Regions from separate parts of the Anaerobacillus sp. 1_MG-2023 genome, predicted to be linked through region 1. Evidence: a T-box and tRNA genes for the amino acid it is inferred to sense, from the RefSeq annotation. Region 1 holds a T-box; the other holds one or more tRNA genes.

Region 1 (3,412 bases):
TGGTAGACGCGTTCCATTTCTTCTCCTGAATTTTCTTCAGAAATAGAAGACTTTGTTAGATCCCCTTCACCAAATAAGCGCCACACACGATCAAGGAAACGGCGCGCGCCATCTAGACCATTGTTAGACCATGCAATAGAACCCTCGAACGGTCCCATAAACATTTCATATAGACGTAGCGTGTCAGCACCGTGGCTTTCGACAATTTCATCTGGGTTAACAACATTCCCTTTTGATTTACTCATTTTCTCGTTGTTCTCACCAAGGATCATTCCTTGATTTCGGAGACGTTGGAATGGTTCTTTTGTTGGCACAACACCGATATCATAAAGAACTTTATGCCAGAAACGAGCATATAACAAGTGAAGAACCGCATGTTCCGCACCGCCGATATACATATCAACAGGCAACCACTCATCGAGTTTTTTCGGGTCAGCTAGCATTTCATCGTTATCCGGATCAATGTAGCGAAGGTAATACCAACAGCTTCCAGCCCATTGCGGCATTGTGTTTGTTTCACGTCGGCCCTTCATTCCCGTTTTAGGATCAACTACGTTCAACCAATCCTCAATATTAGCTAAAGGAGATTCGCCAGTTCCTGACGGTTTAATTTCCGTTGTTTCAGGAAGAACGACAGGAAGCTCTTCTTTCGGGACAGCAGACATTGTGCCATCCTCCCAATGAATAATTGGAATTGGCTCGCCCCAATAACGCTGTCGACTAAATAGCCAGTCGCGAAGACGATACGTCGTTTTTTTCGTTCCTTTTCCTTTTTCCTCTAGCCATTCTATGCTTTTCGTAATTGCTTCTACTTTCTCAAGGTCGTTTAAGAAGTCAGAGTTCACATGCTTTCCGTCTTCTGTATAAGCTTCCTTGGATACATCTCCTCCAGCAACGACTTCTTTAATAGGAAGATTAAATGTAGTAGCGAACTCATAATCGCGCTCATCGTGAGCTGGAACTGCCATAATAGCTCCTGTTCCATAGCTCATAAGAACGTAATCTGCTACCCAAATTGGAAGCTTCTCATTATTGATTGGATTAATGGCATATGCGCCAGTAAACTCGCCAGTCTTCTCTTTTGATAACTCTGTACGCTCAAGGTCACTCTTAGTTTGTACTTTTGATCGGTAGCTTTCAACTTTTGAGATTTGTTCACTAGTAGAAATTTTGTCAACGAAAGGATGCTCAGGTGCAAGGACCATATACGTTGCTCCAAAAAGTGTATCAGGACGCGTCGTAAACACATCGATCGATTCATCATGACCGTCAATCGTGAATGTTACTTCGGCACCTTCAGATTTCCCAATCCAGTTACGCTGCATTTCTTTAATGCTGTCAGACCAGTCAAGCTCTTCAAGGTCTTCAAGTAAACGATCCGCATACTCTGTAATTTTAAGAACCCATTGCTTCATTGGTTTACGAACAACCGGGTGGCCGCCACGTTCACTTTTACCGTCGATCACTTCTTCATTCGCAAGAACCGTTCCAAGTGCTGGACACCAGTTAACAGCCACTTCATCTACGTAAGCAAGTCCTTTTTCGTAAAGCTTTGTGAAAATCCACTGTGTCCATTTATAGTATTGTGGATCTGTTGTATTAACTTCTCTATCCCAATCATAAGAAAAACCTAACTCTTTAATTTGACGACGGAATGTGTCAATATTCTTTTGAGTAAAATCACGTGGATTATTTCCTGTATCAAGAGCATACTGCTCTGCCGGAAGTCCAAATGCGTCCCAGCCGATTGGGTGAAGAACATTATATCCCTGCATTCGTTTCATACGTGAAAGGATATCCGTAGCTGTATACCCTTCAGGGTGCCCAACATGTAGCCCAGCCCCTGATGGGTATGGGAACATATCAAGAATATAAATTTTTTCACCATTAGCATCGTTTTCTGTCTTAAAAGTCTTGTTTGTTTCCCAGAAGTGTTGCCACTTCTTCTCAATTGTTTTGTGATCAAATGCCATTGTCACTCTCTCCTTCCAGTCCTTGCAAAAAAATAAAAAAACCTCCCGTCCCCGTTGTTCATCAACAGGGACGAGAGGTTGAGAATCTAATATTCACAATCACCCGCGGTACCACCCGGCTTAGTGCTAGAAACAGCACTCACTTAAGGCCTTTAACGCAGGCATACGGGCAACCTTACTCTATTCAGGCTTCCGATTCAAAGGTGAGTTCACAAATCTCCTATGTTAACTTCCACCAGCCGTTAACTCTCTAGCAATAGAATTTTTGTTACTATTCCTTATCATTATCTTTGGATTCACTAGTTACGTATATAATTTGTATTGTATGAATACTTGTGAGAAATGTCAAGAACATTATCAGAATAGACGTTTTTTTCGTAATCTATACATCAGCTGTCCGTATATTCGATGAATTAGTATGTGTGCCAAAAGAACAATCTCAATTAATACAGTAAGGTGCTGTCTCAATAAAAAGAAACGCACCCTGATTGGGTACGTTATCCTTTACGATACTTTTTTTGACTAGCCGAATCATCTTTGGAATGCGGCTTATCTTTTTCTTCTTTTTGTTCTTCTTTTAAATCTTCTAATGGAATCGCATCGACATTCATTTCTGAAGTATCCTCGTCGAGCTGATTCTTTTCCTTATCTGGTAATTGCTCGGGATTATTAGTTTCGCCTTGTTTATGTGATTTTTCATGCTCTGCCATATGATCACCTCATTTTTTTGTATAGTACTCTGTACCACGAGCCAGATATTCCCAAACACATAAAGATGTTAGTTGGAGTGAAAGGTCGATCATGGTAAAGTCATACTTAGTTAGAAACAAACAAAAAAAGCCATTCTAAACCTCGACGTCCTAATAAATTGATAGGATGAGGTAAGAAGACTCATTTAAGAAAATTTTAATTGATAGAAAGGATTACAGATCATGACTCTTCAACGTATATTACCTTTTACAAGAACGCTACTGAATTCAGTATTAACAGAAGGAGGCATTGCTATTGATGGCACTTGCGGAAACGGACATGACACTCTCTTCCTAGCTGAATCAGTAGGGAATTCAGGAAAAGTGTATGGTTTTGATATCCAACCTGAGGCGATTGAAGCTACAGAAAAAAGGCTGGCAGCAGCTAAGCAATCTGCCCAGGTGGCATTATTCCACGAGAGTCACGCTTCAATCAATAGCAAAATTGAGACGAAAGATGTAGGAAACGTTTCTGCCGCAATCTTTAACCTTGGCTACCTCCCAGGTGGAGATAAAACTATTGTGACGAAACCTGAAGAAACGATCCAAGCAGTAACAGACATCCTACATTTGCTTCGTTCAGAAGGGCTCCTTATTCTAGTCGTCTACCCAGGACACCCAGAAGGTAAAATTGAAAGTGAGAAGGTGACAGATTTCGCTTCAGATCTCGATCAGTCACAGTATCAAGTT
Region 2 (3,412 bases), on a different contig from region 1:
CCTTCAAATCTTCCTTTAGAGCTATATTCGTATTTAATAAAGACCTCACACCAGACGAATCCCCCGCCTTTTTTCTGAACCCTGAATTCAAATACTTTAGAATTACTGGCGCCATCCTGGAATCGAGATAATTCTTTATGTAAATTCAGCCGATCATCTGGATGTATATAAGATAAGCTGTATGTGCCTAATGATTCCTGAACGTCGTAACCAGTTAACTCTCCCCACGCTTGATTCAACCAGATCCAACTACCATCTATTCCAGTTTGAAAAACAACTTCGTTTAAGCTGTTTATGACACTATTATAGTTTTCTGATAGTTTACGATATTTTTCCTCACTATCTTTTAATTTGGACAGAAGTATGACAGAGCGATCATAATATGACGAGTACCACCAAACAATTACCATAACTGAGATCGTAAAGAATATGTCCATTAACCAATTGATTTTAATTTCATTAACAGAATAAAGCCAATAATCCCATAATAAAATCGCTATAAAAAACGTTACAACAGATATAATTCTTCCTTTATATCGCTTCATTTCGTCACCATTTCCTAAGTGATATATTAATTACTAGTTTATTGGAAATGGAGCGTATGTGCAAACACACATGTGCCATTAATAGGATAAAAAAACTCCTTGAATAAGTCATCTTATTCAAGGAGTTATAAGTATGCGCCTTAGAGGATTCGAACCTCTGACCCACAGCTTAGAAGGCTGTTGCTCTATCCTACTGAGCTAAAGGCGCACGATATGAATGGTATTTCATCTCAACAAAAGTATACCATGATTAAAATCAGGTTGTGAAGTAGCTTTTAAAACTCTTCTACAATATGTAATGGAGCGGGTGATGGGGATCGAACCCACGACATCAGCTTGGAAGGCTGAGGTTTTACCACTAAACTACACCCGCAAAATGGCTGGGCTAGCTGGATTCGAACCAACGCATGACGGAATCAAAATCCGTTGCCTTACCGCTTGGCTATAGCCCAATCATGGTGGAGGGGGACGGATTCGAACCGCCGAACCCTGAGGGAGCGGATTTACAGTCCGCCGCGTTTAGCCACTTCGCTACCCCTCCATGATGAAATTGTAATATGGTAGCGGCGGAGGGGATCGAACCCCCGACCTCACGGGTATGAACCGTACGCTCTAGCCAGCTGAGCTACACCGCCACTTAAATTATGTATGGTGCGCCCGAGAGAAGTCGAATCCCTAACCTTCTGATCCGTAGTCAGACGCTCTATCCAATTGAGCTACGGGCGCAAAATATATGGTGCGGGTGAAGGGACTTGAACCCCCACGTCGTAAGACACTAGATCCTAAGTCTAGCGCGTCTGCCAATTCCGCCACACCCGCATATGTTGTGTATCAGCGACGTTTAATAATATACCATTGAACCATTTGAAATGTCAATCATTATTCTAAAAAAATGTAGAAAGTTTCTTTTGAAGAGAGTGAAAGCGTTGACATGCTCTTCTCCCTCTCATACGATAAGTTGTAGAAAAGGAGCTGTTACATATGAGTTTATCACAGTCCATTACATGCGCAAAAGAATTCGACAAGAAAGACCCTTTAGCCCATTTTCGTGATAAGTTTTACTTAAATCCAAATACGCTATATTTCGATGGTAATTCACTTGGTCTACTATCAAAGAATGCAGAAGCCTCCCTTCTTCGATCTCTTGATGACTGGAAGCAACACGGAATTGATGGCTGGTCTGATGGTAAGCAGCCCTGGTTTTATATGGCAGAAAACATCGGCGAGATGTCATCAACGCTAATCGGTTCACATGCTTCTGAAACAATTACTACCGGTTCAATTACAACTAACCTTCATCAAATGCTCGCTACTTTTTTTAAACCTTCAGGAAACAAAACAAAAATACTAGCCGATTCTTTAACATTTCCATCTGACATTTACGCTATTCAAAGTCAGCTTGAACTCCATGGATTATCCCCAGAAACTAATTTAATACAAGTTCAGAGCCGTGACGGAAGAACAATCCTAGAAGAGGATATCATTGAGGCCATCGATGATACTGTAGCCCTTATTCTCCTCCCTTCCGTACTTTATCGGAGTGGACAATTACTAAATATAGAAAAAATCACACAAGCAGCCCATTCTAAAGGGGTAATCATTGGCTTTGACCTGGCTCATTCAATCGGAGCCATTCCTCATAAACTTCACGACTGGAACGTTGACTTCGCGGTTTGGTGTACATACAAGTACTTAAATAGCGGCCCTGGTGGTGTAGGTGGACTTTTTGTGCACGAAAATCACCTTGGCAGACGACCCGGCCTTGCTGGATGGTTCAGTTCCAAGAAAGAAATGCAATTCGATATGAGTCATACGCTTACTCATGCTGAAACCGCCGGCGCATTTCAAATAGGCACTCCCCACATTTTTAGTATGGCTCCTTTAATAGGAGCTCTGGAATTGATGAACGAAGCTGGCATAGATGCGATTCGAGAAAAATCATTGTCTCTTACCAACTATTTAATGTGTCTTATTAAAGAAAATCTTGCTGAAGATGGTTTTACGATCACTAATCCATCAGAAGATGATCGACGGGGTGGGCATATTTGCCTCGAGCACGATGAAGCTGCTCGAATTTGCAAAGCGCTAAAACAAAAAGGCGTCATTCCAGATTTCCGCTCACCAAACGTCATTCGCCTAGCACCAATTGCTCTCTATACATCATTTGAAGATGTCTATCATGTTGTCCAAATTCTAAAGAGTATTATGATTGAAAAAACGTATCAGCAGTTTTCTAACGAGCGAAACGTTATCGCTTAAGTGAGTATAATTTGGTTTTTCTCCATTCATACTATGTGAAATGAAGGAGGGAAACAGGATGACTCAGCTGAACGAACTTGAACTTCAAAATCTGCGTCACATGATCGGCGGGCATGAAACACTCGCAAACAAACTTGATTCCTATGCCCAATCTTGTACTTGTCCGCAGCTTAAGCAAATGCTTCAAAAGGATGCACAAGAAGCACGCAACACACAACAACAATTAATCGGCTTCTTAAGTTAAGGAGGGATTTTATGAATGAGAAAGATATGGTAAATGATTATTTATCCGTATTGAACAGCAGCTTAAGTAATTACGGGAGCGTCATTTCTCAAGCTGACAATCCACAACTTCGTCAGGCTCTTCAACAAATTAGAAATACCGATGAGCAGCGACAATATAACCTTTATCAATACGCTAAACAAAAAGGGTATTATCAGCCAGCCGCCCCAGCACAAACCAATGAAATTCAACAAGTTAAAAACCAACTAACAGCTCCGCAGCAACAACAGAATAATCAGCCGCCCCAGGTCCATTAATCCAGAGCCGGTGAAAACCGGCTCTGTGTCTTTATGCTCATTTTTTCATAATTTTGTAAATAGCGTTT

Evidence for each region. The T-box of region 1 lies ahead of leuS (leucine--tRNA ligase). A T-box ahead of a tRNA ligase gene usually reads a tRNA of that ligase, here a tRNA-Leu.
Region 2: it has a tRNA-Leu gene. The T-box ahead of leuS (leucine--tRNA ligase) is inferred to sense a tRNA for this amino acid. The anticodon was not compared.

What each region holds. Positions count from the first base shown of each region.
Region 1 covers NZ_JAUORD010000004.1:314,139-317,550, forward strand. The annotation lists gene leuS (leucine--tRNA ligase) at 1-1,973, opposite strand, end outside; T-box leader at 2,037-2,267, opposite strand; gene Q4550_RS10100 (hypothetical protein) at 2,471-2,683, opposite strand; gene mnmM (tRNA 5-(aminomethyl)-2-thiouridylate-methyltransferase MnmM) at 2,906-3,412, shown strand, end outside.
Region 2 covers NZ_JAUORD010000002.1:423,070-426,481, reverse strand. The annotation lists gene Q4550_RS06065 (PAS domain-containing protein) at 1-545, opposite strand, end outside; tRNA gene Q4550_RS06060 (tRNA-Arg) at 680-753, opposite strand; tRNA gene Q4550_RS06055 (tRNA-Gly) at 845-918, opposite strand; tRNA gene Q4550_RS06050 (tRNA-Gln) at 923-997, opposite strand; tRNA gene Q4550_RS06045 (tRNA-Tyr) at 1,002-1,086, opposite strand; tRNA gene Q4550_RS06040 (tRNA-Met) at 1,104-1,180, opposite strand; tRNA gene Q4550_RS06035 (tRNA-Arg) at 1,195-1,271, opposite strand; tRNA gene Q4550_RS06030 (tRNA-Leu) at 1,280-1,364, opposite strand; gene kynU (kynureninase) at 1,527-2,804, shown strand; gene Q4550_RS06020 (hypothetical protein) at 2,863-3,048, shown strand; gene Q4550_RS06015 (spore coat protein) at 3,060-3,344, shown strand.